Regions from separate parts of the Brevibacillus sp. RS1.1 genome, predicted to be linked through region 2. Evidence: riboswitches for the same ligand, from Rfam matches in the RefSeq annotation. Region 2 holds a riboswitch; the other holds the start of a gene.
What was found. Region 2 has a riboswitch for S-adenosylmethionine ahead of HP570_RS16145 (MetQ/NlpA family ABC transporter substrate-binding protein). Riboswitches for the same ligand answer to the same signal wherever they lie in the genome.
Positions count from the first base shown of each region.

Region 1 (4,420 bases), on a different contig from region 2:
ACATTGAAGTTGTCCAAACCTGGATGTTTCCGAATTTACCAACGTGGGTTCTGTCAGGAATCATCCTGTTTCTAGCGTTTTACACAGTCGTAGGGGGGATAAGAGTCATCGCAGGCTATGCGTTTTTTTCCGTTATGGTCACGATGTGGATGATATTTGAGTTATATTTTCCCTTGAAATTTGCCAGGTGGGAATATTTGTTTCCTATCATGGACACCAGCCTAGAAAACCTGTTCAATGGAATGATTGCCATGTCTTTGACCAGTGCCGGCTTTGAGATTCTCTACGTTGCCTATCCTTATGTACAAAATAAAGAGAAGGTACACAAAAGTGTACAGTTGGGAGTGCTGGTGACGTATCTGATCTATTTGCTTGTTATGATTGTGGCGCTGGTCTTTTTTAGTCAGGGTCAGCTCATGAGAACGATTTGGGCGACACTCAATATGCAAAAGATGGTGTACCTCCCTATTCTGGAAAGGTTTGAACTGGTTGTCATTTCGTTTTGGCTTCTCGTAATTTTGCCGAATATCATGCTGTATTTGTGGGCTTCTGCCCGAGGTCTCAAGCGCTTGTTCGGATTTAATCTACGTCATTCATTGTATTGGATTATACCCGTGATCTATGTAGCCTCCTTGTCGTTGCTTTCCAGACAGCAGATGAGTCGGATGACGACTATTTACTCGCATATAACTCTGTACATTATTTACGTGTACCCCTATTTTTTGTACCTGATGGTCTGGCTGAAGCAACGAAAGCAAAGGATGAAACCAACCAGCAAAGGAGAGAGTGCCTGATGCTGCCTGTCCAAAAACATTGGATGCAGTTATCCAAGCGGTTTTTTGCCTTGTGGTGTTCATGTGTCCTTTTCCTGGCAGGCTGTTCAGATCGGCAAATTTTTGATGAGACAGGACTTGCCACGGCTGTCGGCTATGATCTGTTAAAGGATGGGGACGTTCGGGGGACAGCAATCATGCCCTCCATTAATCCAGAGGCGAAAGAAAAGATACAGGTTTTTTCAGCCATCGGTGAAACCAGTAAGGGAATTCGGGATCGGATAAATTTACAATCAGATAAAAGAGTATTGGGTGGGCAAATTCGTGTCGCACTCTACAATGAAAAATTGGCAAAGCGTGGACTTGGTAGTATCGTTGACACGTTGTATCGGGATTCCTCTATTTCCAGCAGGGTTTATCTTTGCTTATTTGAAGGCGAAACATATGATATGTTAACGCATCGCTATTCGGAAGAAGGGAATATCGGAATCTATTTATACCGTATGATTGAGCAAAATATTGAGGGGGAAAAAATTCCGTCTTCCACCATGCATGAGTTTTTTCGGTCTTATTATGACAAAGGAATCGACCCGATCATGCCGTTCATTGCAAGAAAGGGAAATGAGCTGCAAATCAAGGGGATCGGATTGTTTCAAGGGGAGCATTATGTAGGGTGGATCACACCTAAGGAAGCCTTTTTAATCAAGCTCATGCATGGAAAATTCCGCATTGGCAGCTACGATACTTCTGTCCCTGCTCATATTTTTGGCGAGGTACCCAAGAATCGCGGAAGTAAAAAAGACCGTGTGCAGCTTGTCTTTGATACGATTTCCAGCCATTCAAAAATCGAGCTGACCCAAGTATCTCCCCCGATCTTTGATATTCACATCCGATTAAATGCGCGGATTTTGGAATTAACCCTCCCACTGAAGCTAGAGAATGCAAGGTTGATGAAAATCATGGAACATGCACTGGAAGAAGAGCTCGGAAAAGAACTGCAGAAAGTAGTCCACAAATTGCAGAACCTCAATGTCGATCCCGCTGGTTTCGGGATCGTGTATCGCTCAAATAGCAGAGGGAAGGCAAATATGACGCAGGCTGAATGGAGAAAGATGTTCAAAGACGCGACATTTCGCTTTCACATAAAGTCAACCATCATCCGCAACGGCGTCATGGATTAAAAAACTTTTTCCTGCTATTACTATTGACGTGATATTTTCAAAAAGGATATAATCCGTTTTGTATCATCAAGAAATACAAAAAACGAACATAATATACGTAGATATCTTTCTTATCAAGAGAGGCGGAGGGACAGGCCCTATGAAGCCCGGCAGCCGGTTCATTTTCGAATGAACGTCGCGGTGCCAATTCCTACAGGATTTTTGGATCTTGTACAGATGAGAAGGGTGGATGCGAACGTATACATTGCGTTGCAGCCCCTTTTTCGTTTGTGAAAAAGGGGTTTTTATATTTTTATCAAGATTATGGTCGGGAGGTGGATGCGTTGATCCAACTGCGTCATTTGCATAAAAGCTATCAAGTACAGGGTAAAACCATCCCAGCGTTAACGGGGATCGACCTTTCCATAGAGCAAGGCGAAATATACGGGATTATCGGACACTCTGGTGCAGGGAAAAGTACGTTGATCCGGTGCATCAATTTGCTAGAGCGTCCAACTTCGGGGGAAGTTATTGTGGACGGCGTCGATTTGACGAAGCTGGATGAAGGGAAGCTGCAAGAAAAGCGCCGCTCAATCGGCATGATTTTTCAGCATTTCAACTTGCTGTCTTCTTCAACGGTCGGCGAAAATGTTGCTTTTCCGCTCAAGCTGGCAAAGCGTTCGAAGGCAGAGATTGATAAGAAAGTAAACGAGCTGCTGAAGCTGGTTGGCTTGGAGGCTCATAAGGACAAATATCCTTCCCAGCTGTCTGGCGGACAGAAGCAGCGTGTCGGGATCGCCCGTGCGCTCGCGAATGATCCAAAAGTGCTGCTCTGCGACGAAGCGACATCGGCTCTCGATCCGCAGACGACGAACTCCATTCTGGCTCTGCTCTTGGACATCAACCGCAAGCTGGGCTTGACCATTGTGTTGATTACTCACGAGATGCACGTCATTCGCTCCATTTGTGATCGTGTCGGCGTGATTGATGGAGGAAAGATCGTTGAGTCTGGTAACGTACTGGATGTATTCCTTCGTCCAAAGCATCCAACGACACAAGAATTCGTGGAGCAAGTAGCCGATTCTACAGAGCTGCGCGAAGCGGTCGAGCACGAAAAGGCTTCGGGGAACCGCACGATTGCTCGTGTCACCTTCCTCGGAGAAAAAACGTACCAGCCGATCCTGTTCCAAACGATGCAAGAGACAGGTACGGTATTCAGTATTTTGCAGGGAACGATTTCTCGCATGAAAGATACGCCGTATGGTCAGTTAGTGATCGAGCTGGAAGGCGATGTCGCACAGAATCAAAAGACCATCGAGACGCTGCGCCAACGTGGCTTGGAAGTAGAGGTGATATAAATGGACTGGACATTCGAAAATGTGGATTGGGCTGAAATCGGCGAAGGTACGATGGACACCCTCACGATGCTGGGCTTCTCTACTCTGTTTACCGTCCTGATTGGTTTGCCGTTGGGCATCATTCTGTTTTTGACTTCTCGCGGACAGCTTTTGCAAAACCGCACTTTTTATACGATTGCATCATTCGTTGTCAATGTATTGCGCTCGGTACCATTTATTATTCTGATGATCTTGCTGATTCCAGTGACGAAAATGATCGTAGGAACTTCACTCGGCGTACTGGGTGCCATTCCGCCGCTCGTATTTGGTGCCGCTCCGTTTTTCGCACGTTTGGTGGAAACCTCCCTGCGTGAGATTGATAAGGGCGTGATTGAGGCCGCACAATCTATGGGTGCTTCCAATTGGCAGATCGTCTGGAATGTCCTTTTGCCAGAGTCTAGATCTGGTCTAATCGCGGGTATTACGATCACGACGGTAACACTGGTCTCCTACACAGCAATGTCTGGGGTAATTGGCGGTGGTGGTTTGGGTGACTTGGCGATCCGATACGGTTATCAGCGTTTCCAAACCGATGTTATGGTTGTGACTGTTGTTATTTTGCTGGTGATGGTACAGATCTTACAGTCGCTGGGGGACCGTCTGGTTCTGAAATTCAGCCGTAAATAGGATCTTTCCATATAGATTGTCAAAAAATAAAACGAAATACATGCAAGGGGGAAATCATTCATGAAAAAGCTAGTCGTATCTGTACTTTCTACTGTGTTGGCATTTTCTTTGGCAGCTTGCGGAGGCAAAACCGAAACAGCACCTGCTCCAGCTGAAGGCGGCGCACAAGGCGGAAAACAGGAAGTAACATTGAAGGTAGGCGCTTCTCCCGTTCCACATGCAGCAATCTTGAAGTTCATTCAACCAAAACTGAAAGAACAAGGCGTGAACTTGGAAGTCCAAGAGTTCACTGATTATGTACAACCTAACGTTCAAGTGAACGAGAAACAACTCGACGCAAACTTCTTCCAGCACAAGCCTTACCTGGAAGACTTCAATAAAGGACAAAACATGAACCTGGTGCCAGTAGTGGCTGTACACATCGAGCCATTCGGCGCTTACAGCAAAAAAATAAAATCTGTAG
Region 1 is NZ_JABSVA010000009.1:59,927-64,346, reverse strand. Features, by position in the region: gene HP570_RS23350 (GerAB/ArcD/ProY family transporter) at 1-794, shown strand, start outside; gene HP570_RS23345 (Ger(x)C family spore germination protein) at 794-1,954, shown strand; SAM riboswitch class I at 2,062-2,177, shown strand; gene HP570_RS23340 (methionine ABC transporter ATP-binding protein) at 2,278-3,291, shown strand; gene HP570_RS23335 (methionine ABC transporter permease) at 3,292-3,957, shown strand; gene HP570_RS23330 (MetQ/NlpA family ABC transporter substrate-binding protein) at 4,018-4,420, shown strand, end outside.
Region 1: linked by a shared signal. The riboswitch ahead of HP570_RS23340 (methionine ABC transporter ATP-binding protein) and the one ahead of HP570_RS16145 (MetQ/NlpA family ABC transporter substrate-binding protein) in region 2 are both predicted to bind S-adenosylmethionine.

Region 2 (4,420 bases):
CTGTGTGATGACCAACAAAATCCCGAGCGGAATCCCGATCAGTGTCGCAATGAACAAGGAAAACCCAACCATGATGACGGTCTCTTGCAGGGATTGCCCGAATACCGGAATCATTTCAATCAAACGCTCCATTAGGTCCGCACCTCCTCTGGTGACACAATATCTACGCGGTAGACGGATTCGCGCAAGAAGCGAATGCCATCTTGAATGGGCTGGTCTTCACCAGAAATGTGCAAAAGCAAAATGCCGAGCGCCGTTCCCTTAATGGTCGTAATCGAGCCGTATAACAGATTGGTGCTGATCGGAAAGCGTGCGGACAAGGTGCCTAGAACAGGATCGAGAGCGGCATCTCCGCGAAAAGCAACGCGAACAATTTTGGAAACGGGTCCGGATTCTTTTATCTTGGACAAAATCTCCTGTGGTACCTGATCATCAAAAACCGTTTTGATAAAATTACGGGTCGTTTGCTCTTGCGGATTGCTGAACACATCCAGAACAGAGCCTTGCTCGATGACGACGCCGTTTTCCATGATGGCTACTTGGTCGCAGATTTTCTTGATGACCTGCATTTCATGGGTAATCAGCACGATGGTCAGGTTGAACTTTCGATTGATGTCGAGCAATAGCTCCAGAATGGATTCGGTTGTTTGCGGATCGAGAGCGGAAGTCGCTTCGTCACAGAGCAGGATTTCCGGGTCGGTCGCAAGTGCACGAGCGATGCCCACCCGTTGCTTTTGTCCACCGGATAGCTGAGAAGGATAAGCGTTTGCTTTATCAGACAAGCCAACCAAGCCGAGAAGGTCTTCTACCTTGCGCTTTATGACATCTTTGGGGACGCGATTCATCCGCAAGATTTCCGCTACATTGTCAAAGACATTATAGGAAGAGAGCAGGTTGAAGTGTTGAAAAATAATCCCGATCTTTTTGCGAGCTTGCCGCAGCTCTTTTTCCTTGAGGGTCAGCATGTTCTGGCCATTGACGATCACAGAACCGCTGGTCGGCTTCTCCAACAGGTTGATGGTACGGAGCAGGGTACTTTTCCCCGCTCCGCTAAAGCCGATCACCCCGTAGATTTGCCCTTTTTCCACCTGCAGGGATACGCCCTTCAATGCTTCTACCTGCTTGTTTCCTACTTGATACGACTTATGAATATCGGTTAGCTGTATCATAACGAGTTCTCCTTGTTGTTCTTGATGTTCCTGGCGTCGATCTTACCAGGACGGCAGTACAGCTCCTTCAAAGCGTTCGTCGATGAATTTTTTCACTTCTTCCGAGCGGTAGATGTCCACCAGCTTTTTGACGGCTGGGTTGTCTTTGTTGGTTTCGTTGACTGCCAAGATGTTTACGTATGGAGAGTCAGCCGTCTCAGCGAAGATCGCGTCTTTTTTCGGGGAGTAGCCAGCTTCCATCGCGAAGTTCGTGTTAATCGAAGCAACCTCTACGTTGCTCAGCGAGCGTGCCAGGAAAGCAGCCTCCAGCTCTTTGAATTGCAAATTTTTCGGATTTTCCACGATGTCCAGTGGTGTTGCGTTGTCACCCACGCCATCCTTGAGCTTAATCAAGCCAGCTGCCTGATAGAGCAGCAAGGCGCGTGCTCGGTTGGTCGGGTCATTTTGAATGCCGACAACGCCGCCTGCCGGGATGTCCTCGACTTTTTTGTGCTTGGTGGAGTACAGGCCCATCGGGTACGTCACGGTTTTTCCGACCTCGACGATCTTTGTTTTGTGATCTTGATTGAACTTCGCCAAGAACGGGATGGTTTGGAAGCTGTTTACATCGAGATTTCCTTTATCGAGAGCTTGGTTTGGCTGTACGTAATCGTTGAAAACGATGACTTCGACGTCGAGCCCTTTGCCTTTGGCGACTTCTTTTACTTTGTTGAGAATCTCTTCGTGTGGGCCGCCAGTGACCCCCACTTTGAGTGAGGTTTGTTCAGCAGCAGTGCCGCCGTTAGCAGGCGCAGCTTCTTGTTTGCCCCCGCAAGCCGTTACGAGCGATGCAGCGAGCAGTAGTGTAGTGAGCAGTAGACCAGTTTTTTTCATGAAAATACCCCTTTTCTCTGGATGTAAGATGGAAAAGAAAAAAGCCTCTTCCGACAGAAGAGGCGAAAACTGCAAGTATGTAACCACACTGCAACAATACCTCTCTTATCTGTCGGAATAATTCCGCTGGATTTGGCACCGTATCGTTTGTGATAGGTTGCCGAGGTGTCATAGGGCCAGTCCCTCAACCTCTCTTCATAAGAGAATGTGCTATGAAATTATCATTCCAAACATTGTTGTTAATTCTTATTTGGATAGTTGGATTATAACGACTGATTTTTTCGGTGTCAACAGTTTTTGCAAACGAATGACTTGGTGGAAAAATGTGAAATTGATCTAAATACGAATATTCTATTGAAGAATGAAAAAATCATATGTATAATGAGAGCGAATGAACCCGATGCCAGCTATCGCAGGTGATGACATGACTCTCGTGGACTCCAATGAAACTAGAAAAAAGCTGTCTGCCATCTATAATGAGATAGCAAAAGAGTTGTTCGGATTTGGAACGACTTTGCTCCGAGTCACGATTGAAAATCAGATGATTACGTTCCAAGCTAAGCATCGCCGCTCTCCGCGCTCACAAGCGTTGGAAGGAGAAGCACCGGCCCTCAAGCTCGAAGTCGATTTTCGCATGTCCCTTCTTTATAAGAAGAGACTGAGAGAACGACTGGAAGAAGAGATGGGGTTGCTGTTGGTAGCCGTGCTCAGGGACTATGATGCGCCTACGCAGTGGGCGATCACGAATGTTGTTTTAGCTGAATCAGAACTGAATACCTGACGCAATCGTTCGGATTTTCTCTTTTGATCTATCTTAAGGGGAGACCGTAGACTTTGCGTAAAAACGGGTGTCACTTCTCTTTGTTTACGAAGAAAAGTGCTCTTGTTTAGAATGATACGTTCTAATCAAGGGTACTTTTCTTTTTATTGTATCACCATATTTTGTCATCAAATGAACCCAACTGGAGGAGAATTACGATGAAGAAATTACTTGCTGGAATCCTGTCTTTTTCTATGATGTCACTGGCACTCGCTGGCTGTGGCAGCAATGATCAACCAAAAGCGGGGGGAGCTGGCGGCGAAGCCAAGGGCGAGCCACAAAAGCTGGTCATCTCCACATGGGGCTTCTCCGAAGACTTTTTCCGCAAAGAAGTATATGAGCCGTTTGAAAAAGAACATAACGTGAAAATCGTGCTGGAAATAGGGAACAACGCAGAGCGTCTGAACAAGGTCCGCCAAGGAAGCTCCGATGTAGACTTGATCTACCTCTCTGACTACTATGCACAGCAAGGGATTGAGAGTGGCGCATTTGAAAAAATCGACCGCAGCCGCATCCCGAACCTGGATCAAATCTACGACATCGCCAAAGCGCCACTGGGCGAGGAGTACGGTCCGGCATACACGATTGGTCAATTCGGGATTGCCTACAATCCAAAGCTCGTAAAAACCGAGATCAAGGATTGGAAAGATCTGTGGAACCCAGAGCTGACAGGCAAGCTGACACTGCCAAGCATTACGTCCACAACTGGCCCAATGGTTCTCGACAGTGCTTCTGCGGTTGCGGGCAGCAAGGAATTTAACGAGGATCAAGCCTTCGCAAAAATGAAAGAAGTCAACAAAAGTGTCGTGAAGTTCTACGATAAGACCTCCGAATACGTGAACATGTTTGGACAAGAAGAAATCGGCGTAGGACCGATTATGGAAATGTACTTCAAAGACATCAAAGCCGCTGTTCCAGAAGCTGTTTTCGTACAACCTGCAAGCGGCGGATATGCGGTTATGAATACGGTTAACATCGTAAAAGGCTCGAAGAACAAAGCACTCGCAGAAGACTTCATCAACTATCAACTGAGCAAAGAGGTTCAGGAGAAAACAGCAAAAGCGAAAATCGATTCCCCTGTAAACAAGACCGTTCAACTGACAGAAGAAGAAGCAAAAGGTGTAACGTACGGGGAAGAAACCGTAAGCAAGCTGAAAAAGCTGGACATGAAATTCGTAAACGAGCACTCCAAAGCATGGATTGACCGTTGGAATCGTGAAATCACGCAATAACGTACGATAGAAAAACAATAGGCGAGGGTATAGACAATTCGGATATACCCTCGTTTTTCAACGTATAGGAATTTGTATGAACGTGAGGAGGACCACTTGTGAAAAAGATCATTCTTGACGTCGATACGGGCATTGACGATGCGCTTGGCATTATTCTCGCTGTGAAAAGCGGGCAATTCGATTTAGTTGGCATTACTACGGTGAATGGCAACGTGTCGCTGCGAAAAGCCACGGAAAACACGTGCAAAATTCTTGATTTCCTGCAAGTCGGCGAGCAAATCCCTGTCATCTGTGGAGCGTCTGAACCGTTGTTGCGGCCGTTGTTT
Region 2 is NZ_JABSVA010000004.1:393,903-398,322, reverse strand. Features, by position in the region: gene HP570_RS16155 (methionine ABC transporter permease) at 1-132, opposite strand, end outside; gene HP570_RS16150 (methionine ABC transporter ATP-binding protein) at 132-1,169, opposite strand; gene HP570_RS16145 (MetQ/NlpA family ABC transporter substrate-binding protein) at 1,212-2,042, opposite strand; SAM riboswitch class I at 2,145-2,246, opposite strand; gene HP570_RS16140 (DUF2294 domain-containing protein) at 2,467-2,823, shown strand; gene HP570_RS16135 (ABC transporter substrate-binding protein) at 3,021-4,094, shown strand; gene HP570_RS16130 (nucleoside hydrolase) at 4,193-4,420, shown strand, end outside.